Linked DNA regions of Kordia antarctica. The protein of the gene in region 1 interacts with the protein of each later gene in a pairwise test. Links are inferred from orthologs where the notes say so. Each region holds a gene or a part of one and is shown on either strand. Other genes may lie near its edges.

Region 1 (12,725 bases):
AAGCAAATAATCTTCCGATAAATTGTGCTGAATGAAGTAGAAATATAGCGCGACCAAAATCGCGAAAGCAGCCACATACAAACCTATAGAAAACTTGAGTACATGCATATTTTCAAATGCGATATAAATAATTCCTAAAGAAATAATCATATTCAGCGCATATCTAAAAATGTGATTCAAAAATAAGAGCCAAGCATTATAATCGGGAATGTTTGCTTGTAAATAAGCATCATGTTTAAAAAAACTTAGAAAAGGATCATAAAAAAGTTCGTTCTCAAAAGCTCTAATCAACACGAGCAATCCGAAAAGGAAACCAATAACGATATATTTCCAAACTTTTTTCACACGTTTAAATTTTATTAATTGTTTGATTTTAAGAAATTTAGAACGTGTGTAACCACTTCGTTCTCTCATTAAAAATTTTAAACATTTCCTATGGTAAATGTATTTTTAAAATTTATTAATATTCGTTTCATTTACTTTTTTGAAAATTTCTGAACCCAAAACATCCACAATAAAAAAACCATTCCGTAAATAATTGTTGGAAATACAATTTGATGCAATACATATTCTTGTTCAGGAAAACGATACAATCCAATACCTAAAATCACAATTCGCACCAGATTTGCCAAATACACTAAAATGCTTCCGATAATGACAAAAAGCAGTGTGTTTTTCAGATTTCCTGTAAAGGCAATTACAAATGTGATGAATAAAATTAAAACACTCACAGAATTGCAACCTTCTACAATACGACCAACATATTTGTCATGTACCAACAACTTCATCGTAGGTTCCGTTTCGTGTTGTACCACCGAAGTTTCATATCCAAAAGCATTGATAATACGTTCTGTTTGATGTGAAACAATGCGCGTAATTCCATCAGGTTCGCCATCAAAATTTGACAAATACAAACTATATGCATACGTAAGTATTGCATACGTAATGAAGAATTTTATAATAAATCCTACTGCCGATTTATATCGTTTTATGCTCTCTAACAAAATTGTAATTATGGTTCAGACTTCTACAAACTTACTGTAAAAGCTATTGAAAATCTCACAAATCCTATAAATTTTGTAGGTTTCGTTTTGAATGCAACTTTATTCATGTTGCCGTGAAAGATTTTTAGAATTTTTTCGACTATTTTTGTCAGCATTAAAGATGATAACACATGAAATTAGCAATATATAAACCCGAAATTGTTACCATAATATCAAACACGGAACTTTCCGTAACCGATCGTATGACCAAAGTATGTGAAGTATTACAAGAAAATATTTCGCATTACGATTGGGTTGGGTTTTACTTCAAAAACGGAGACAAACCAGAACTAAAATTAAGAGCTTTTGCAGGCGAACCAACAGATCACACGATCATTCCATTTGGAAAAGGAATTTGCGGTCAAGTAGCAGTTTCTAACGAAAACTTTTTAGTGCCAGATGTAAAAGCGCAAGACAATTACATTGCGTGTAGCATTTATGTAAAAGCGGAAATTGTAATTCCTTTATTTGTCAATGGAAAAAACATTGGTCAAATTGATATTGATTCGCACACGCCAGATCCATTTACAAAAGAAGACGAAGAATTTTTAGAATTTATCAATGCGAAAGTTGCAGAGATGCTTTCGTAAGTTTTGAGCTTCTAGTAGTGCACTTCGGCAAGCTCAGTGTAAAATATTGAGATACTTTTGAAGTAAATTTTTATTAAAAAGTTGTGGGAATATTAAGTTAAATATTGAAATTACACTTTCATTTTCATGAAGATAATAATCAAAAATAGATCAAGTTTTTGGATATACATTTCATTTTCTGATACGCAACTCAAAATAAGTTGTATTTCTCTATTTTTTCTTCCCATATGAAGATTGTTTTTAGGTGTTAATTACTACTTTTGCAAATTCACAACAACACACTAAACAACGCAACTCGAATGAATTCCCAAAAACAAGCAACCTCCGCTTTAATTTCGGTTTTTAGCAAAGACGGATTAGCCCCAATTGTTGAAAAACTGCATGCTTTAAACATTACTATGTATTCTACTGGCGGTACAGAAAAGTTTATCAAAGACCTTGGTATTCCTGTCGTTCCCGTAGAAGATGTAACGTCGTATCCTTCTATTTTGGGCGGACGCGTAAAAACATTGCATCCTAAAGTATTTGGAGGAATTCTAAATCGTCAAAATAACGAAAGTGATGTTGCCGAATTAGCGGAATATGAAATTCCACAACTTGACATTGTCATTGTAGATTTATATCCGTTTGAAAAAACAGTCGCATCTGGCGCAAGCGAAGAAGACATTATTGAAAAAATTGATATCGGAGGAATTTCTTTAATTAGAGCTGCCGCGAAAAACTTTGCAGATGTACTTTGTGTATCTTCTGTAAACGATTACGGAACTTTTTTAAACTTGTTAGAAACGCAAGAAGGGAATTTTTCTATAGAAGATAGAAAAGCATTTGCTGCAAAAGCATTTAATGTTTCTTCTCATTACGACACAGCTATTTTTAACTATTTTAATAAAAATCATGAAATAGCAGCGTTGAAAATAAGTGAAAACAACGGAAAAGTATTGCGTTACGGAGAAAATCCACACCAACGCGGATTCTTCTTTGGAAACTTTGATGAGATGTTTGAAAAGCTTCACGGAAAAGAATTAAGCTATAACAACTTATTAGATGTAGATGCAGCCGTTAACTTAATGAACGAGTTTACAAACGACGATCCAACATTTGCTGTTTTAAAACATAACAACGCTTGTGGTTTTGCAACTCGCGCAACCATTCACCAAGCATATGTAGATGCATTAGCGGGCGATCCAGTTTCTGCTTTTGGTGGCGTTTTAATTGCAAATAAGAAAATTGACAAAGCAACTGCCGAAGAAATTCACAAACTATTCTGCGAAGTTGTTATTGCGCCATCCTATGATGAAGATGCTTTGAAAATTTTAAAAGGAAAGAAAAACAGAATCATTTTAATTCAAAATGAAGTAGCATTGCCAGAAATGCAAGTACGTTCATGTTTGAATGGTGTTTTGGTACAAGATAAAAATGCTAAAACAGATGTTTTAGAAGATTTAACATATGCTACCAACAATAAACCAACAGATGCGCAGTTAGAAGATTTATTATTCGCTTCTAAATTGTGCAAACACACAAAATCGAACACAATTGTTTTGGTAAAAAACAAGCAATTATGTGCGAGCGGAACTGGACAAACAAGTAGAGTTGACGCGTTGAATCAATCTATAGTAAAAGCAACCAATTTCAAGTTCGATTTAAACGGAGCTGTGATGGCGAGTGATGCTTTTTTCCCGTTTCCTGATTGTGTAGAAATTGCAGGAAATGCAGGAATTGAAGCGGTAATTCAGCCTGGCGGATCAATAAAAGATCAATTGAGCATTGATTATTGCAATTCAGCTAATATTGCAATGGTATTTACAGGTACAAGACATTTTAAACATTAATTTTTTCATACCTTTGTAAGTCACTAAAAATGAATTACAAAACATATAAAACAACAGATAAAGCACATGGGATTTTTTGATTTCTTAATGGAGGAAATAGCAATAGATTTAGGAACTGCAAACACGTTAATCATTCACAATGATAAAGTGGTTGTCGACAGTCCATCTATTGTCGCCAGAGATAGAGTATCTAACAAAATAATTGCTGTCGGACAGGAAGCTGCGCTGATGCAAGGAAAAACCCATGAGAATATCAAAACAATTCGCCCGTTAAAGGATGGAGTTATTGCTGATTTTGATGCATCAGAGCAGATGATTAGTATGTTTATTAAAAATATTCCTGCGCTTAAAAAGAAATGGTTTCCGCCTTCACTTCGAATGGTTATTTGTATTCCTTCAGGAATTACAGAAGTAGAAATGCGAGCGGTAAAAGAATCTGCAGAGCGTGTAAACGGAAAAGAAGTGTATTTAATACATGAGCCAATGGCAGCAGCTATTGGTATTGGTGTCGATATTATGCAACCAAAAGGAAACATGATTGTTGATATCGGTGGTGGAACTACAGAAATTGCCGTGATTGCTTTAGGTGGAATTGTCTGTGACAAATCTGTAAAAGTAGCTGGTGATGTATTTACCAACGATATTGTATACTACATGCGTACGCAACACAACTTGTATGTTGGAGAACGTACTGCGGAAAAAATTAAGATTCAAATTGGAGCAGCAACGGAAGATTTAGAAGTTCCGCCTGAAGAAATGTCGGTTCAAGGGCGTGATTTACTCACAGGAAAACCAAAGCAAGTTCAGATCTCTTATAGAGAAGTTGCCAAAGCCTTAGACAAATCTATTTTACGTATTGAAGATGCGGTAATGGAAACGTTGTCACAAACGCCTCCAGAATTAGCAGCTGATATTTACAACACAGGAATTTATCTTGCTGGTGGTGGATCTATGTTACGCGGATTGGACAAACGGCTGTCTCAAAAAACAGATTTACCTGTATATATTGCCGAAGATCCATTGCGTGCCGTTGTACGTGGAACAGGAATTACCCTGAAAAACTTAAGCAAATTCAAAAGTGTATTGATCAAATAAGAACATAAAAGTACATGCAACAGATTATTAATTTTCTGATAAAGAATAAAAACTTTATTCTCTTCATGCTGTTGCTGTTTGTATCGCTTGTTTTTACGATTCAATCACATTCTTATCATAAAAGTAAATTCATCAATTCTGCCAATTGGCTCTCAGGTGGTATTTATGAAAATGCAAATGATCTTTCTTCATATCTATCCTTAAAATCTGAAAATGAAATATTGGTGGAGGAAAATCGTCGGTTGAAAAATATTTTATACAGTAAAGAAGATAGTTTGAGTACAATTCGGTTTATTGATAGTACTTCTTATCCTACTGATTATATGTTACGTGCTGCTAAAATCATAAGAAATAGCTATTCAAATCCAAATAATATCCTTTTGATTGACAAAGGAACTTCCGATAGTATTGCTACGGATATGGGCGTAATTAACTCTAAAGGTATTATTGGCGTTGTAGATCGTGTTGGCGGAAGTCATGCAACAGTTATTAGTATTTTAAATTCTATTTCTAGAATTAACGCACAATTAAAAAATACGTCTCATTTCGGTTCTTTATCGTGGAATGGAAAAGATCCAAATATTGTACAATTAGAAGATTTAGAGAAATTAGCACAATTTAAAGAAAATGACACAATTATTACTGGTGGAAATTCTACCTTATTTCCAAAAGGAATTCCCATTGGAATCGTAAAAGATTTTACATTAAACACCACCGAGAATTTATACGTCGTAAACGTGCAATTATTCAACGACATGACCAATTTGGAACATGTATTTGTAATTGAAAATTTACACCGAGAAGAAATTGATAACTTATTAGCTCCTGAAAATTAATGGGTTCTGTTGTATTTTGGAATAGTCTCCGATTTGTCGTCGCGGTATTAGCGCAAGTATTGATATGCAATCATATCGATTTCTTGGGCTACATAAATCCGTTGGTATATATCTATTTTATATTTCTATTTCCTTTCAACGTAAACAGAAGCTTGTTTCTTGTCTTGGCTTTTTTATTAGGACTTACCATAGATATGTTTTCTGATTCAGGTGGCGCAAATGCTGCTGCTTGTTTGGTAATTGCCTACATACGACCTTTTGTATTGCGTTTTGCATTCGGAATTAGTTACGAACATCAATCCATAAAACTTGCAAATACAGCTTTCGGACAACGAATGGTTTACATTGTCATTTTAACAGTAATTCATCATTTCGTTTTATTTTCTTTAGAAATTTTTAACATTTCTAATATAGTTCTCATCCTTGAAAACACGTTATTCTTTAGTATCTTTACAATTCTAATCATCACATTATCAATAAGTTTATTTAGCCGAAAAAAATCATGAGGAAACTTTTGTTATACCTTGTTGTCATCTCTGTTGGAATTATCTATACAGGAAGACTCTCGTATCTGCAATTGTTTAAGGAAAATGTAGCTGCCACAAACTACTTAAATGATAGTGCTATTAAAACAATTCATGCATATCCTGAACGTGGTTATGTATATGATAGAAACGGAAAGCTTCTTGTGGCAAATCAGCCAGCGTATGATGTCATGGTCATTCCAAATGATGTAAGAGATTTTGACAGAATTGAGTTTTGTAAATTAGTAGGTATTCCTGCTGAAGAATTTGAAAAAAAATTACAAAAAGCAAAAGACTATTCTTGGCGAATTCCATCAGTGTTTGTAGCACAAATGTCAAAAAAAGAATATGCGTTTCTTCAAGAAAAAATGCATCGCTATAAAGGTTTCTACATTCAAAAACGTTCTATTCGTAATTATCAAACTGTTGTTGGCGCAAATGTTTTAGGTTCTATTAGCGAAGTAAATGATGCTGATTTAAGAAGAAATCCAGCATATCAATCAGGTGAACTCATTGGAAGAACAGGCATTGAAAAATCGTATGAAGACGAATTGCGTGGCACAAGAGGCGTAAAATATCTTCAAAAAGACATTCACAATAAAATACTAGGTCCGCATATGGAAGGTCGTAAAGATACTCTTCCCGTAAACGGAAAAGATATTCAAATTACGATTGATAGTAGGTTACAAGAATACGGCGAAAAGCTAATGATCAATAAACGTGGCGGAATTGTTGCCATTGAGCCGAGCACAGGCGAAATCTTAGCGTTAATTTCTGCGCCAAGCTACAATCCAAATTTATTAGTCGGACGACAACGTTCTAAAAACTATAGTGTATTACATTACGATTCTATCAATAAACCACTCTACGATAGAGGTTTACTAGCTTCGTACGCGCCAGGTTCGCCATTTAAAACATTGAATGCGTTGGTTGCTTTGCAAGAAGGTGTGGTTACGCCTCAAACTATTTACACATGTCGTAACGCCTATTACTACGGGAAAAGAAAAATGGGTTGCCATTGCGGCGGCGGAAGACGAAATATTATTAATGGAGTTGCCAAATCGTGTAATGCGTATTTTGCAAATGCATATCGTCAAATTATTAGTAAATATGATTCGCCACGTGAAGGAATGAATGTTTGGAGCAGTCACATGAAAAGTTTTGGTTTGGGTGGTTATTTTGGGAACGATCTTTCTACAGGTCGCCCAGGGAGAATTCCAACAGGAGATTACTATACAAATAGCTTTTTCAAGCATGATAAATGGCACGTTTTAAATACGATTTCAAATGCAATTGGACAAGGTGAAGTAGAATTAACGCCGATTCAATTAGCAAATATGACAGCTGCAATTGCCAACAGAGGTTATTATTATACGCCACATATTATCAAGCAAATTGATAATCAACCAATTGAAAATAAACAATTTACAGAGAAAAAATATACTACAATTGATACAGAACATTTTGAGCCTGTAATTCAAGGAATGTACGATGTATTCAGCATGAAAAAAGGCGGAACTGCTAGAGCGTTAAATGTTCCTGGTATTGAAATTTGTGGAAAAACAGGAACTTCCGAAAACTTCGTTAAGATTGATGGCGTACTAACACAACTAACCGATCATTCAATATTTATAGCATTTGCACCAAAAGACAATCCTAAAATTGCGATTGCCGTTTTTGTAGAAAATGGGTATTATGGTTCGCGTTGGGCTGGGAAAATTTCTAGTTTAATGATTGAATTATATCTTAAAGGCGAAGTTAGCTTGAAGGATATGGAAAAACTTGTTTTAGAAAAGAGTTTGGAAGAAGAATATGCAAAGCCACTAAGCGGAAAACCATTTACAATTAATGAGTAGAGAAGTAAAATTTGTCAAAAAAATTGACTGGCTTTCTATCCTACTCTACTTTTTGTTAGTTGGAATTGGCTGGATTAATATTTACTCCGCTTCTGTTACAGATGCTTCCACAGGTTTTCTTGACATGAACGAACTGTACGGAAAACAGCTCTTTTTTATTGGTACAAGTCTCTTACTTATTATTCTTATCCTTTCGGTAGAAGCCAAATTTTACGAACGTTTTTCGAGTATTATTTATGTCATCGGACTCGTAAGTTTGATGGGATTGATGGTTTTTGGTAAAAATATAAATGGTGCAACTTCTTGGTATCCAATTGGAAGTTTTACGCTTCAACCTTCAGAATTTGCAAAAGTTGCCACTGTACTTGCGTTGGCAAAATTTCTAAGTGATATTCAGACAAACATTAATAATTTTAAGCATCAACTGATTGCTTTTGCTATTATTTTAACGCCTCCAATACTAATTGTTTTTCAACCAGATCCAGGAAGTGCGATGGTTTATTTGGCGTTCTTCTTTGTGATGTATCGGGAAGGTTTGCCATCTATTTACTTATGGATTGGTTTTTTACTCATATTGCTCTTTATTATTACGCTTAAAATTGGGTATGTTTTTACAATTATAGCAGCCTTGATTATAGGATTGGCTTGTATTTTTTTCTTCTTTAAAAAACAACTAAAACGACTTCGAAAAACGACGCTAGCACTAACATCATTGGTTGCAGCTATTGGATTCATTTTAGCGGTAAATTATATATTTCACAATGTATTTCAGCAACATCACCGCGATCGTTTTACGCTAGTTTTGGGATTGGAAAAAGATCCTGCAAAGCTGGAAAAGATTCGGAAAACATTTGGTTTCAATACCAATCAATCTGAAATTGCGATAGGTTCTGGTGGTTTAAAAGGAAAAGGTTGGCAGAAAGGAACACGAACTAAAGGCGATTTTGTTCCTGAACAAGATACCGATTACATCTTTACAACTGTTGGTGAAGAATGGGGATTTATAGGAAGTTCGTTAGTTATTTTCCTATTTGTTGCGTTATTATTGCGAATTCTCCACAGAGCCGAACAGCAGAAATCTAAATTTAGTCGCGTGTATGGATATAGTGTCGCCGCGATTCTATTTTTCCACTTTGCCATTAATATTGGAATGGTTATTGGATTATTTCCAACGGTTGGAATTCCGCTGCCTTTCTTTAGTTATGGCGGTTCAGGACTTTGGGGATTTACTATTTTGCTCTTTATTTTTATTAAGCTAGACGCGAATCGGATTAATGAGTGGTAATTCTCTTTTACTCATTCCTATCTTATAGTATAAATTAAAAACTACTACGTAAACGTTAAGTAAGGGTTTGCCGTAAATATAAACACATTAGTTTTCGTACTTTTCTAACTAGTTTAACCAAAAAATTATAAATTATGTTAGAAAGTATTTTAAAATTAGGAACTGTATTAAGTAAAAAAGAGCAAAGTCAAATTATTGGTGGATCTTTTAATCCACAAAACGAGAGAGACTGTGTTAGATGTCTTGGCGAATGGGAAGCACCACTTTGTGCGATGCCAACTAACTCTCCTTGTGCATAATATAGAAACAGCGAACTTCGATTCGCTTTTTTATTACAAAATCTTCATTTTATAAATTGAACACTTAAATCCTTAAAAAAAACGTTTCATATGGTGTACTTTAAAAATACTTTCTATCTTTAACAATACGATACTAAAATTTTAATTTCCCCTACCAAATTGAAAAGAATTAGATGGAACAAATTATACTTTCCTTATTAGCAAGTAATAGTTATTTAGATATTGATCGCGAGCGTTTAAACTTGCAATTGTTATCACATCCTGAATATCCAAGTTTGAAATCGATTACCGATACACTTGATTATTTTGAGATTGAAAACCTAGCCGCAACTGTACCAAAAGAAGCTTTGTCACAAATGCCAACAGCATTTTTAGCACTTATCAATTCTGGAGAAGGCGATGAAGTTGTACTTACCGAGAAAAAACGCGGTATGATACAAATCACGAATTCGGACGAGAAGAAAGAAAAAATAACCGAAGAAGTTTTTACAGAACGATGGACAGGAACGATTATCGCTGTGGAAGCGCTAGAAAAAACAGTCAACACCAAATCTATTGAAACGGCACTTCCGTACTTCATTGTTGCTGCTGTTGCTTCTACAAATGTTATTCTCAATTTTAGCTTGCCATATTTGTTATATACGGCATTAACGCTGATAGGATTGTACATTAGTGTCTTAATTATCAGAGAAGATTTAGGCATAAAAAGTAAAGCTGTTGCTAAAGTTTGTGGCGCAATTTCAAAAAATAGTACGTGTGGCGATGTCATTACTACAAAAGGAAATAAACTATTTGGAATCATCTCACTAAGTGATGCTTCTTTTGTGTTTTTTGCTGGATTATTTTTGATTTTATCCTCTATCGGATTTCATCAAAGTACATTATTAGGTTTATCGCTCGCAGGAATTCCGATTGTTTTATACGCAATTTATCGTCAAGGTGTTGTTTTAAAACAATGGTGCGCATTGTGTTTGTTAATTGCAGGAATTTTAGTATTGCAAACAGCACTTTTAGCAAGTACGTTTTCGTATAATTGGGTTGTAAGCTCATCTTATATTGCTAAAGCCGTTGGACTTTTCTTATTAGTTTATATTGCTTGGCTCTATTGCAAATCATATTGGGAAAGTCATGAAAAATTGGCGACTACTGAAACAAACTTCTTAAAATTCAAGCGGAATCCAGAATTGTTTAAAACGATGTTGCAAGAGAAAAGTGTATTAAATACGAACGTGATTCCTCAGCAATCGAGTATCGTATTTGGAAACCCAAATGGTAGCATAAAACTTCAAGGTGTTACAAATCCGTTGTGTGGTTTTTGTACGGCTGCTTTTGAATCGTATGATAAATTATTGAATACGTACGGAGATGATATTCGACTAGAATTTATTTTTAATGTGCCAGATGATGCCAAAAATAAAAGTACACAGATTGTTTCAAGATTGGTTGATTTGTATTTAGATGATCCAAAAAAATCGTATACCGCTTTAAAGGAATGGTTTTCCAATAGAGATATTGACAAATGGCACAAAAACTTTGGACATTCTGAAAACACAGAAGTTTCAAAAGTGTTAGAAACGCATAGAGAATGGTGTAATATCAACGATGTACATTATACACCTGCAAGTATTTTGAATGATAATTTCTTTCCACAAACCTACGAGATTAAAGATTTACCGTTGTTTATTCAGGATATAATTTTGGAGTCGCAACAAGGTTCGGAAGAAACTATGTAGTTTTTTGCTAATCAAAATAGCTTCAAGTTTTGTCAAGATAAAATATTTCTTTGTCTTGATGTTTTTATAATGTTACCTAGATAGTTTTTAACTACTGAAGGAGCGGCTACTATTAGCACTAATTTTTATAAAGCTTAATCTTTAATTTAAAGGATATAGTTTTAATCAATTCTGAATATTCAACATCGTTTTTAAACATAGATGTTATTGCTTTTTCTATTTCAGATGCTTCTATATCTACAAAATCATGTGCAGAACATAACTTGCGAATTACTGAACGTATTTTTGGTAAAACGAGTCTTTCATTAAAATTAGGCCCAACTTCTACATGTAATTTTCTTATTGCTTTTGAGTTTAAATTGTACCGATAATTTACTTTACAAGCAATCTGTTTTTTATCTTTGGTTAGTGCTTGAATGTTTTCTTTAACATATACATCTTCAAGCGAATAGATAAAAAGTGAAGCACTACGCGGAATATTGTGTTTTCCTGAATTTAAAACAGTCATCTTCCCTGCAGAATCGTCAAAATAAATTCCAATTTCAAATGGTTTTACAAGAATTTCTTCTTCTGATATCAGTTTACATGAAAAAAATGATACCATTAGAAATATTGATATAACTGAAAATATTCTTTGCTTGTTCATTGGTTAAGTTGGTGTTAGAGTAACTTATTAAATAAAAATACACTATCTAAAACTCCATTGTTTATACGTTGTAGAAGCTTCTAATTTATTTTCTTTAGAATCGTCTAATGCTGGAAAAAAGTCGATTCCTGTACGTTTTTCAATTTCGTCTACGGAAACTACAAACTCATATAAAGGTTTGTTAGATTCTTTATGCGGCATTAAGAAAGCGATCATTTTAGTTTGTCCGCCAGAATTATCTAAGAGTATTTTATAGAAATAATTTGGGACAGCGACATCTTCGCTTCCGATAGTGTGTAAATTGTTTTCTAAAATTCCACCTGTGACAACATAAACTCCATTGTATTTTTTTGCCCAATAGCGAACTTTTTGTTCCAAACGATTCCAAACGCCTGCATTAAATTCGTGTTCTTGCGGAGAAATATTACTGGTTAAAAATGTTTCTGTAAATGCTGATTTGCTATATTTCCGATCTGCTGCAGGACACAAATGTCCACGGTCGTAGCCAGATTTTTTATAGTTTCGCCAATGCGCAGATTCGGTTGTTACTGCATTATCTTGTTCAAAATACGGACGTTTGAAATCTGTATATACAATTTGATTCTTTTTCAACTCATATGCAACCCATTCTGCTTGCTCAAAAGCTTCATCATAAGACAACGAATATCCTTCATGATGTACAATTTGTCCCGTTGTAGAACTTGGTAAGTAATAATTATTTGTTAGCTTTTTCGGGGCACTATCAGTCGTTTGACTTTTTGTTCCGTGAATTTCAACATTCGGATTGTATGTGTTTTCTTTTTGATTTTCTCCGTATTTCTCGTAGACAATAAAAGCTGCGCCAATTAACAGAACTAATAGAGGATATATTTTGTTTCTTTTCAAAATGGTTATTTTAAATTATAAATGTTGGATTACTTTTAGTCGCTTTGCTTCTTTATTGTTGATTTGTTCATCTCGATGTTATTCACAGTTACAATTTCAAC
Region 2 (12,723 bases), 460 kb from region 1 along the record:
AAGTACTGGCACAGCAAACAAGAATAACAACAGACGTAAAAAACCTAATAGAAATGCAAACCCAAAGTAAAATCGCATTTTTTAGCTGTATTCTTTGTGTAACACTATTTATTTCTTGTGACGGTAATCGTGTTTTTGACCAATATGAAACCGTTGGAAAATCTTGGGACAAAGACACCTCTTTAACTTTTAAATTTCAACAGCCAGACAGCACAAACAGCTACAATTTGTTTGTGAACGTGAGAAATACAAATGAATATGAATTTCAGAATTTGTTTCTCATTGTAAACATGAACTTTCCAAATGGAAATGTTGTTACAGATACGTTAGAGTATGAAATGGCAACACCAAAAGGAGAATGGCTTGGTACAGGATTTACAACAACCAAAGAAAGTAAACTTTGGTACAAACCAAATGTGCGTTTCCCGTACAAAGGAATGTACGAAGTTGAGATCCAACAAGCGATGCGGAAAATTAATGAACCCAATGGAGTCCAAAGCTTAAAGGGAATCTCAGAGGTCGGCTTTAGAATAGAAAAAAAATAGTGCAAACAACGTATTGAAATGGCAAAAAAGCAAGTCAAAAAAGAACAAGAAAATCCTTCGTATGCTAAAAAAATCATCAAGTGGTTTTGGATCGTATTCGCAGGTGGAATTACAAGCATATTCCTATTATTTTTATTAGCTTCTTGGGGAGCTTTAGGAGAAATGCCTTCTTTTGAAATCTTAGAAAATCCGCAAACAAACTTAGCAAGTCAAATATTATCCTCTGACGGAAAAATATTGGCAAAATACTATTTGAATGACAATAGAACACCTGTTGGTTATAAAGAGTTGCCAAAAGAATTAGTAGAGGCATTAATTGCTACGGAAGATGCACGTTTTCACAATCATTCAGGCATTGATGTCCGCGGAACCATAAGAGCATTTGCTTTTTTAGGAAGTAAAGGTGGCGCAAGTACAATTTCTCAACAGTTGGCGCGTCAATTATTTGTGGGAGAAGGTTCTAAAAATCTTCCAGAACGACTCATTCAAAAAATCAAAGAATGGGTTATTGCAACACGTTTAGAGCGTCAATATACCAAAGAAGAAATTATTGCCATGTATTTAAACATCTATGACTACGGTAATAATGCAGATGGAATTCGCTCTGCGGCGAGAATATATTTTGGAAAAGAACCAAAAGATTTACAAATTCAAGAATCTGCTATGTTGGTCGGAATGTTCAAAAATTCCTCACTCTACAATCCTAGAAGAAATCCTGAAGGTGTAAAAAACAGAAGAGATGTTGTATTAGCGCAAATGTACAAATACGACTATATCACAGAAAAAACGAAAGACTCTTTACAGAAATTGCCACTAGCATTAGATTACAATCCAGAATCGCATAATGAAGGGTTAGCAACATATTTTAGAGAACACTTAAAAGGTTTCTTAAAAACATGGATTAGCGAAAACCCAAAAGCAGGTGGCGGAAAATACAATATCTACCTTGATGGATTAAAAATATATACCACTATTGATTCGCGCATGCAACAATATGCTGAAGAATCTGTGGAAGAACACATGACAAAATTACAAGCAGAATTTTATCATCAAAACACAAAAGATAGAAACAAAAATGCGCCATTTGCCAAAGATGTTGAGCAAAAATCTATTGACAATGTATTAAATAGAGCTATAGAAAATTCAGAGCGTTGGAAAATCATGAAAAAAGAAGGAAAATCTGAAAAGGATATCCTTGCTTCATTTGATAAAAAAACACCAATGACATTATTTTCGTGGACGGAGAAAAACAATCGTATTGATACCATCATGACGCCACGTGATTCTATCCTCTACTCAAAATTCTTTTTGCGTGCTAGTTTTATGTCATTAGAACCACAAACAGGACAAGTAAAAGCTTGGGTTGGCGGTATAAATTACCGAAACTTTAAATACGATATGGTAAAACAAGGAAAGCGTCAAATAGGTTCTACATTCAAGCCATTTGTATATGCTACCGCGATAGACCAATTACACTTATCACCTTGCGATTCTATGCCAAATGGACCTTTCTGTATTGAAACAGGTAAATATGGGTTGCTAGAACCTTGGTGTCCTAAAAATTCTAACGGCGATTACGAAGGTATGAGAACTCTTAAAAGCGCATTAGCAAACTCTGTAAACACGGTAACTGCACGTTTGATGGATAGAGTTGGACCTGCAAACGTTCGGTCATTAGCACAACGACTAGGTGTAGAATCTGAAATACCAGAAGTGCCATCAATTGCATTAGGAACACCAGATATTACCTTATATGAAATGCTTGGTGCATACGGAACTTTTGTAAATAAAGGTGTATACGTAAAACCTGTTATAGTAAGTAGAATAGAAGATAAAAACGGAACTGTTTTATACGAATTTGTGCCAGAAACTAAAGATGTATTAAGCGAAGAAGTAGCGTACACCGTTGTAAACCTTATGGAAGGTGTAACACAAAGTGGTTCAGGAGCAAGATTGCGCAGTAAAGGAGCAAATAAGTGGAATCCTATGTACGACGAAATCATCACAGGATATCCGTACGAATTCAAAAATCCAATTGCAGGAAAAACAGGAACTACTCAAAATAACAGTGATGGTTGGTTTATTGGAATGGTACCAAACCTAATTTCTGGAGCTTGGGTTGGTGGAGAAGATCGTCAAATACGTTTTGAAAGAACTAAATACGGGCAAGGAGCATCAATGGCATTGCCGATTTGGGGATTATTCATGAAAAAATGTTATGCAGATGAATCACTAACAGTTTCAAAAGATAAATTTCCTGAGCCAGACGAATTGACTATTAATGTAGATTGTTCTAAAACGACTACAAAAGCTGATGATGGCACCAAAAATCCTAACGGCAATGATAAGTTAGATGGAATAGACTTTTAATAATCCTCAAATTATTCTAAAAAATAAGAGACATCTTTTGAAAATTTCGTAATTTTCAATCAAAATATTGATTGATGATTAACAAAAAGATAGATACAGTACAACAAGCAGTAGCAGGCGTAAAAGATAATATGACATTGATGCTTGGTGGTTTTGGTTTGTGCGGAATTCCCGAAAATGCAATTGCCGAATTGGTAAAACTTGGCGTAAAGAATCTTACGTGTATTTCAAATAATGCAGGTGTGGACGATTTTGGTTTAGGCTTTCTATTACAACAGCGTCAAATCAAAAAAATGATTTCTTCTTATGTGGGAGAAAATGATGAATTTGAGCGTCAAATGCTTTCTGGAGAACTTGATGTAGAACTCACTCCACAAGGAACGTTGGCAGAAAAATGTCGAGCAGCACAAGCAGGATTTCCAGCATTCTACACGCCAGCAGGCTACGGAACAGAAGTCGCTGAAGGAAAAGAATCAAGAGAATTTAACGGAAAAATGTACATCTTGGAAAAAGCGTACGAAGCAGATTTTGCATTTGTAAAAGCTTGGAAAGGTGACGAAGCAGGAAACCTAATCTTTAAAGGAACTGCCCGAAACTTTAATCCATGTATGTGTGGCGCGGCAAAAATTACGGTTGCTGAGGTAGAAGAATTAGTGCCTGTGGGCGAATTAGATCCAAATCAGGTACATATTCCAGGGATTTTTGTACAACGGATTTTTCAAGGAGAGAACTATGAAAAAAGGATTGAACAACGGACGGTTCGAACTAAAAGTTAATTTGAAAATGTGTCAATTTGAAAATTTGAAGATTGGTTTTTATAGAACCTTTTGAAATGTTGACTTTCTTTTTGTTATTTAATTTGATGATTTGAAAATGTGTCAATTTGAAAATGATACTTAGAAAGAACCATTATGATTAGAGATTGTCATTTTATTCTAGAAGTTAATTTGATGATGATTTAATTTGAAAATTTGAAAATGTGTCAATTTGAAAATGATACTTAGAAAGAACCATTGTGATTACAGATTGTCATTTTATTCTAGAAGTTAATTTGATGATGATTTAATTTGAAAATTTGAAAATGTGTCAATTTGAAAATGATACTTATAAGAACCATTGTGATTACAGATTGGTATTTTATTCTAGAAGTTAATTTGATGATGATTTAATTTGAAAATTTGAAAATGTGTCAATTTGAAAATGATACTTAGAAAGAACCATTGTGATTACAGATTGTCATTTTATTCTAAAAGAACCATTTTCAAATCAAAAAAGGTAGTTAAAGATTCAAAAGGAAATAGATTTAAAAAAAAGGTTATTAAATAGAAAAGCATCACCAAATTTTCAAATCGTCACATTTTCAAATTGAAAAAAGGTAGTCAAAGATTCAAAAGGAAATAGATTTAAAAAAAAGATTATTAAATAGAAAAGCATCATCAAATTTTCAAATCGCCACATTTTCAAATAAAAAAAGGTACTCAAAGATTCAATAGGTAGTAGATTTAGAAAAAAGGTTATTAAATAGAAAAGCATCATCAAATTTTCAAATCGCCACATTTTCAAATTATAAAAGATAAATAAAGATTCAAAAGGTAGTAAGTTTAGAAAAAAGGTTATTAAATAGAAAAGCATCATCAAATTTTCAAATCGCCACATTTTCAAATTATAAAAGGTAAATAAAGACTCAAAAGGTAGTAGATTTAGAAAAAAGGTTATTAAATAGAAAAGCATCATCAAATTTTCAAATTACCACATTTTCAAATTAAAAACAGAAATATCATCAAACAGAAATCATAAAAAACATGTTGGATAAAAATGGAATCGCGAAAAGAATCGCAAGAGAAGTAAAAGAAGGTTACTACGTAAATTTAGGAATCGGAATCCCAACGCTAGTTGCTAACTTTGTTAGAGACGATATTGAAGTTGAATTTCAAAGTGAAAATGGAGTACTCGGTATGGGACCTTTTCCGTTTGAAGGTGAAGAAGATGCTGATATTATCAATGCAGGGAAACAAACTATTACAACATTGCCAGGCGCGAGTTTCTTCGATTCTGCAATGAGTTTTGCAATGATTAGAGGAAAACATGTCGATCTTACCATATTAGGAGCGATGGAAGTTTCAGAAAACGGAGATATTGCCAACTGGAAAATTCCAGGGAAAATGGTCAAAGGAATGGGTGGCGCAATGGATTTAGTTGCTTCCGCAGAAAATATAATTGTGGCTATGATGCATACCAACAAACGTGGAGAATCTAAATTACTAAAAAAATGTTCTTTGCCACTAACAGGTGTTGGCTGTGTAAAAAAGATTGTAACCAACTTAGCGGTTTTAGAAATTACTGCTAAAGGATTCAAATTATTAGAAAGAGCGCCAGGCGTTTCGGTAGAAGAAATCAAAAAAGCAACGGAAGGAAACTTACTTGTTGAAGGAGAAATTCCAGAGATGCAACTTGCATAACATTTAAAATACACAGAACCTAAAAAGCGTCATATTTTACACATATGACGCTTTTTTTATGGATTTATCAATTTTTTTTAATGTCTAGTAAAAGTAGGTTTTATAGGTAATTGGTAGAAAGGCAATAGTTTGTATTCTGAGTTAAATGTACTAATTTTCGAAAATTTTCGTGCAATTCGTCGAAAAAAATGACCTTTTGTCGTATAATTAATAAAATTTTAACACATTTGATACGTTTTCACAAATTATTGAGAGTTTCGAATTCTCAATTTCTAATAACCTAAATAATTTTTTATGAAAAATTTTACCCTACTAATATTAGCTTTTCTTTGCATGGGAGCAATGGTTGCGCAACAGCGTGATTGTTCTACTATGGATAACTTAGAATACAGAAAACAATTAGATCCTCAGTTGGAGGCACGTATGCAGCAAATTGAAGAATTTACACGGCAGCGAATCCAAGAAATGGGATCACAAGAAAGTATCACAGGAAATATAATTACTATTCCTGTTGTAGTGCATGTTATTTATAATAACGCTAATGAAAATATAAGTCAAGCACAAATTCAGTCGCAATTAGATGTGATGAATGAAGACTTTAGAAGAACAAATACTGATGCAGATACTAGATGGTCGCAAGCTGCTGATACAGAGATTCAATTCTGTTTAGCTACTGTTGACCCTAATGGAAATGCAACAACAGGTATTACAAGAAAATCTTCATCAACGACTGCATGGGGAACAAATGATGCAATGAAAAAATCTTCTCAAGGTGGAGTAGATCCTTGGAATGCAAGTGAATATCTGAATATGTGGGTTTGTAATATTGGAGGAGGAATCTTAGGATATGCACAATTTCCAGGAGGTAGTGCTGCTACTGATGGAGTTGTAATGGGACCTCAATATTTTGGAAGTAGTGCAAAAGGAACAGGTTTTTACTTATCAGCTCCTTTCGATTTAGGAAGAACTACAACACACGAAGTAGGTCACTATTTAAATTTACGTCACATTTGGGGCGATGGCGGATGTGGAGTTGACGATTTCGTATCTGATACACCAGCTTCTGATGGAGCAAACTACGGATGTGATAGTACACATGTTTCTTGTGCAAGTACTGACATGGTACAAAATTATATGGATTACTCAGATGATGCATGTATGAATTTATATACTGCTGGACAAAAAGCGCGTATGCGTGCTATATTAGATGCAGGCGGATCAAGAAGAAGCTTAGCATTATCTGACAAATGTGGTTCTGCTCCAACACCAACATGTACGGATGGAGTTCAAAATGGAGATGAAACAGGAGTAGATTGTGGTGGATCGTCATGTGCGCCATGTACAATAGACCCAACTTGTGATGATGGAATCCAAAATGGAGATGAAACAGGAATTGACTGTGGTGGATCATCATGTGCGCCATGTCAAACAGCTTGTTCAGATAATGAAGTAACGTTAACAATTACATTTGATCAATACCCAGAAGAAACTTCTTGGTCTATTGTTACTGACGGAGGAACTACGGTAGCTTCTACAAGCTATTCTGCTGCAAATGCAGACGGTTCTACGGTTACAGAAACACTTTGTTTACCAAATGACTGTTACACATTTACAATTAACGATGCGTACGGAGACGGAATTTGCTGTACATATGGAAGCGGATCGTATACATTAACAGGTCCTGATGGACAAATAAAATCAGGAGGAAGCTTTACTTCTTCTGAAGCAACTGATTTCTGTTTAGGAAGTACACCACCGCCAACACCAACGTGTGATGATGGAATTCAAAATGGAGATGAAACAGGAATTGATTGTGGTGGATCATCATGTGCGCCTTGTGCTACAGGTGGAACAACTACATTACATGAAGGATATTTTGAAAGCGGATTAGACGGATGGACTGATGGTGGAGGTGACTGTTACCGTTACAACGGAAGTCGTTCGTATGAAGGAAGCTATTCTATGCGATTAAGAGATAACTCAGGAACGCGTTCAGCAATGACCTCTGAAACATTTGACTTACGTGGATACGACCAAGTAGAATTCAAATTATATTTCTATCCAAACTCTATGGAAAATGGAGAAGATTTCTGGATTAGATATTACAACGGATCATCTTGGAGTACAGTTGCAACATATGCAAGTGGAAGTAGCTTTAGCAATGGAAATTTCTATTCTGCAACAATAACATTAAATAGTGCAGATGTAAACTTTGCGTCTAACTCACAGTTTAGAGTTCAGTGTGATGCAAGTGCAAACGCAGATCAAGTTTATATTGATCAAGTAACTGTTACTGGTATTAATGGAGCAAGAGCTACAGCTGAATCAGCAAACTCAATTCAACAATTACGTACAGGTCCACAAGGATCGGTTAGTGGAGATTTCTTAATGACACCAACAATAACACGTGGAGACATTACAATTAACCTAGCTAGTTATAACGTTAATTCATCGTATAGAGTTCTTAATTTATTAGGTCAGACTGTGAAAGCAGGAACATTGAAAAATGGAAGATTGAATGTGAGCGAATTAAAATCTGGAGTTTATTTATTAGAAGTAAGCGACGAAGAAGAGAAAATTGTTCAGAAGTTTGTGAAGCAATAAGCAATTTTCTAATACAATTTATATAAAATGTAAACTCTCAAGTGTAAAAGCTTGGGAGTTTTTTGTTTTCTCTATACAGATCAGCATATTTAAAATGTTTTACTTTCTCGTAAGCACTTTCACTTAAAAAAACAGTGATTGTTGAATTTCTTTCAAGATTCAAATGTATTTGAGTCGAACTTATAATCTTGTGTTTTTCAAGCGTTGTTGCATACTTATACAATTCAAGGTTGTATTCTGATATATTGTTCATGAATTTTTCTATGCTCTTCTAATAAAGGGTTATGATGACATGGATCTTCTGATGTCATATCTCTCAAATACGGCGCTTTTTTTATGAATTTATTAAAATTTTTAATGCCTAGTAAAAGTAGGTTTTATAGGTAATACCAATTATCACTTAAAATGCACCTAATAATTTGTTTCTATTGCGCCCATACTTCGACTAGGCTCAGTACATGTATTTCAATATAAAATAAAACCGTAACGATGCTATGCTTTGATTTTCTATTTCATCTGTACACACTATAATTCAAATTATTTTAGGCTCCTTTTAAATAATAATTGGTATAATTGGCAGAAAGGCAATAGTGAACTCATCTTGACTTTTTCTATTTCCTAAAAAATGCCTAAAATTCGCCTATATTTCAGCTATTTTCTCATGCGTAGCGATGCTATGCCTTTTAAAAATAGCTTTATCTGAACAAATTTTAACTCATTTTCGGTTAAAAACAAAAAGTCAAGATGAGTTCAGTTTATAATGTGAATTAAATGTAAATATTTTCAAAAATTTTTATGTATCTCATCGAAAAAATGAACATTTCATCGTAAAGCATATAAAAGATCAACATATTTGATAAGTTTCCACACTTAATTAAGATTTTTGAAGTGTAAATTATATACAAATTCCCTAATAGCCCATTATGAAAAATATTACCTTACTAGTACTAACTCTTTTTTGCATAGGAACAATTTTTGCGCAGGAGCGCGATTGTTCAACAATGGAAAACTTAGAATACAGAAAACAATTAGATCCACAGTTGGAGGCACGCATGCAACAAATCGAAGATTTCACAAGGCAGCGAATTCAAGAAGCGGGATCACAAGAAAGTATTACAGGAAATATAATTTCCATTCCTGTTGTAGTGCATGTTATTTACAATAACGCTAATGAAAATATTAGTCAAGCACAAATTCAGTCGCAATTAGATGTACTAAATGAAGACTTTAGAAGAACTAATACTGATACAAGTAATAGATGGTCGCAAGCTGCCGATACAGAAATTCAATTCTGTTTAGCTACTGTTGATCCTAATGGAAATCCAACAATAGGTATTACAAGAAAATCTTCACCAACTACTGCTTGGGGAACGAATGATGCAATGAAAAAATCTTCTGAAGGTGGAGTAGATCCTTGGAATACAAATCAATACTTAAATATGTGGGTTTGTAATTTAGGAAGTGGATTATTAGGATATGCACAATTTCCTGGAGGTAGTGCTGCTACTGATGGCGTTGCAATGAGTCCTCAATATTTTGGAAGTAGTGCAAAAGGAACAGGTTTTTACTTATCAGCTCCTTTCGACTTAGGAAGAACTACAACACATGAAGTAGGCCACTTTTTAAACTTACGCCATATTTGGGGTGATGGTGGATGTGGAGTTGACGATTTCGTATCTGATACACCAGCTTCAGATGGACCAAACTACGGATGTGATTCTACTCATGTTTCTTGTGCAAGTACTGACATGGTACAAAACTACATGGATTACTCAGCGGATGCATGTATGAACTTATATACTGCAGGACAAAAAGCACGTATGCGTGCAATATTAGGAACAGGTGGATCAAGAAGAAGTTTAGCGTTATCTGATAAATGTAATTCAACGACACCACCACCGCCAACACCAACGTGTACGGATGGAGTTCAAAACGGAGATGAAACAGGAGTAGATTGTGGTGGATCAGCATGTGCGCCATGTCAAATTCCAGGAGATACTTTGTTACACGAAGGATACTTTGAAAGTGGATTAGACGGATGGTCTGATGGTGGAAGCGATTGTCATCGTTATAAAGGAAAACGTTCGTATGAAGGGAAATATTCTATGCGAATAAGAGATAATTCAGGAACAAGTTCTGCAATGACTTCTGAAGAATTTGACTTAACTGGATACGATCAAGTAGAATTCAAATTCTTCTTCTATCCAAACTCTATGGAAAATGGAGAAGACTTCTGGATTAGATATTACAACGGATCTTCTTGGAATACAGTAGCAACGTATACTAGTGGAAATGACTTTACAAACAGAAGTTACTATGCTGGAATTATAACATTAAACAGTGCAGATGTTAACTTTGCGTCTAACTCACAGTTTAGAATTCAGTGTGATGCAGGTAATAATTCAGATCAAGTATACATTGACCAAGTAACCATTACAGGTATCAATGGAGGAACTGCAAGAGCAACAGTTGACGGTCTTCAGTTATCACGTACAGGACCACAAGAACCAGTTAGTGGAGATCACTTAATAACGCCAACAATAACTCGTGGAGATATTACAGTTAACTTAATTAGTTATAACATTAATTCATCGTATAGAATCTTAAATTTATTAGGTCAGACTGTGAAAACAGGAATATTGAAAGATGGAGGACGATTGAATGTGAGCGAATTAAAATCGGGAGTTTATTTATTAGAACTAAGCGACGAAGAAGAGAGAATTATTCAGAAGTTTGTAAAGCAATAAGCAATAAGCAATTTCTAATACAATTTTTATAGAAATGAAAACTCCCAAGTGTAAAAGCGTGGGAGTTTTTTGTTTTTTTAATGATGAATATTGGATCTTGATCTGCCATCAACTTTGTTAGCCTCTATAATTCGTGCAGCATAAAAAATCCCTTTTTCTTTTTCAACAATATCTAATTGTACAATTACTTTTTTCTTTTCTTTGTACAAATCAGCATGTTTAAAATGTTTTACTTTCTCGTAAGCACTTTCACTTACATAAACAGTAATTACAGAATCTTTTTCGATATTCAAAAATATAAATGGTGATCTCAATAGAGAATGTTTTTGTAATTTTTTAAATTGACGGCATAACTTTACGTTTCCATCTTCCTTATCGAAATTTTGTAATGTACTATCTATTTCACGAACCAAACTTTTATATCTTTCATCTGTTGCACCATATAAACTTGAAAATGTTATAGACATAAACGTTAAATCAGCTTCTATTCGTTGCGCGTTTAGTTCTTTAAAAAAGAAGTACGGCAATATTTTTCCTCTCGGGGAAAGATATAAGTCTCCTGCAAAAGAATATATTTTATTCCCTTCTACAATTATAATCCCAAAAAATTCATCATTACTTTTCAATAAAAACACATCGCCAGTTCCTTTATATAAGATTTCTTTTTGAAATTCTTCAATGTATAATTCTTCTAACTTTTCAAGTGTATACGCGTGATTGTTTTCTGCTAATTCTTCTCGTAAGCGATCAATCATTGCTCTGATATACTCTTCATGAACATTTCTTTGCTCTTCCGACAAAAAATTATAGTGACGTTTATATTCTGAGGTCATGTACGCATTTATTGCTGTCAAATCATGGAGATCACTAATGAAAAAATGGTTTACAAAATTATCTGCAATAGTCAAACTATTTACTTCTTGTTTTTCAGAACAAGCAATAAACAATGAGGCACATAGAAGTATAAAATATTTCATAATATAAAATTTTAAAGTTTGGCAATATAGAAATAATATCACACCTAAAACTGCCTCAGAAAGCTAGAAACGGTTTCGCCTGTGTTTTTCTGGAATGCTTTTGAAAAGGATTCTGTAGTACCAAAACCCGATTCTTTCGCCATCGCTTTTACGGTATATTTTCTGTAATTCGTATTGTTTTCTAGTTCTTGAAGACTATGTTGAATTCGTAAATCATTGATGTAATTTCGAAACGATTTTAACTTATACGTATTAATCACTTTTGATAAATATTTCGTGTTCGTTTTTAGTTGCTTAGCAAATTGATGCAAGGTGATTTTTGATATTAGGAAACCTCTTTCTCTTTCAAAAGCTTGAAGATTTTCTAAAATAGAATTCACAATTGTTTCATTAATTTCTATGTATGTTTCGTTACTTTTTTTATCATCGCTACCTGTATTTTGTTTATTTTTTTCAAGTAGTTCAATGATTTTTTTAAGATGATTGTATCCTTTCGTTTTTCGAGCGCATAACAACCCGAAAATGAGTACTAATAACAATACAATTCCTATTGATAAATAATATCTAGTTTCAAATACTTCTTGCGTGTGTAGAAGTTGCTCTATTTGTACATCTTGTTTTTGGTAAGCGTATAAACTATCAACAGTCTGTTCAAAATTTTGCTCTTTCTGTTCATTAGCATGTACAGTTGTATTACACATAAAACATGCAAATAGTATGAATGTACAATATTGAATACTTATATTTTTTAATGATTTCATATGTATTGCCCGAGAAATCGGGTAACTATTTTAATTAGATTATATTCATTTTAGAAGTTTTACCCAAAACCCAAAACCCAATATCGAATATCGATTAACGAATGTTGATTTAAGAAGTTTTAAATTCTGCTTCACGACTAACTCCCAATAAGATTAACGATTAACGAATGTTGATTTTTGATTTGAGAAGTTTACCGACAACCAATAACTCACAACTCACAACCAAAAAAACTACGTGTTTTTTCCCAACTCCTTTTCAA

Evidence for each region.
Region 2: the proteins of mrdA (region 1) and IMCC3317_RS13470 interact in binary tests that used the Escherichia coli proteins (3 or more experiments, as listed by UniProt). The link is inferred for Kordia antarctica from one-to-one orthologs.

Annotation. Positions count from the first base shown.
Region 1 is NZ_CP019288.1:2,776,013-2,788,737, forward strand. The notes cover bases 5,338-8,337. They hold mrdA (penicillin-binding protein 2), read left to right. Parts: upstream 5,338-5,898; coding sequence 5,899-7,776; downstream 7,777-8,337. Other genes in these bases: mreC (rod shape-determining protein MreC), read left to right, coding at 5,338-5,396; mreD (rod shape-determining protein MreD), read left to right, coding at 5,396-5,902; rodA (rod shape-determining protein RodA), read left to right, coding at 7,769-8,337. In the rest of the region: IMCC3317_RS11510 (exosortase F system-associated membrane protein), read right to left, coding at 1-345; exosortase family protein XrtF, read right to left, coding at 477-1,004; IMCC3317_RS11520 (GAF domain-containing protein), read left to right, coding at 1,175-1,633; purH (bifunctional phosphoribosylaminoimidazolecarboxamide formyltransferase/IMP cyclohydrolase), read left to right, coding at 1,933-3,465; IMCC3317_RS11530 (rod shape-determining protein), read left to right, coding at 3,532-4,560; more of mreC, read left to right, coding at 4,575-5,337; more of rodA, read left to right, coding at 8,338-9,061; IMCC3317_RS23200 (hypothetical protein), read left to right, coding at 9,196-9,360; IMCC3317_RS11555 (vitamin K epoxide reductase family protein), read left to right, coding at 9,534-11,093; IMCC3317_RS11560 (SPFH domain-containing protein), read right to left, coding at 11,212-11,697; IMCC3317_RS11565 (DNA/RNA non-specific endonuclease), read right to left, coding at 11,782-12,624. UniProt on the Escherichia coli protein: Catalyzes cross-linking of the peptidoglycan cell wall. Responsible for the determination of the rod shape of the cell. Is probably required for lateral peptidoglycan synthesis and maintenance of the correct diameter during lateral and centripetal growth.
Region 2 is NZ_CP019288.1:3,231,961-3,244,683, reverse strand. The notes cover bases 242-3,239. They hold IMCC3317_RS13470 (penicillin-binding protein 1A), read left to right. Parts: upstream 242-563; coding sequence 564-2,915; downstream 2,916-3,239. Other genes in these bases: IMCC3317_RS13465 (CoA transferase subunit A), read left to right, coding at 2,990-3,239; IMCC3317_RS13475 (gliding motility lipoprotein GldH), read left to right, coding at 242-545. In the rest of the region: regulatory iron-sulfur-containing complex subunit RicT, read left to right, coding at 1-70; more of IMCC3317_RS13475, read left to right, coding at 54-241; more of IMCC3317_RS13465, read left to right, coding at 3,240-3,691; IMCC3317_RS13460 (CoA transferase subunit B), read left to right, coding at 4,718-5,374; IMCC3317_RS13455 (M43 family zinc metalloprotease), read left to right, coding at 5,669-7,978; IMCC3317_RS13450 (M43 family zinc metalloprotease), read left to right, coding at 8,902-10,725; IMCC3317_RS13445 (hypothetical protein), read right to left, coding at 10,803-11,702; IMCC3317_RS13440 (helix-turn-helix domain-containing protein), read right to left, coding at 11,747-12,463. UniProt on the Escherichia coli protein: Cell wall formation. Synthesis of cross-linked peptidoglycan from the lipid intermediates.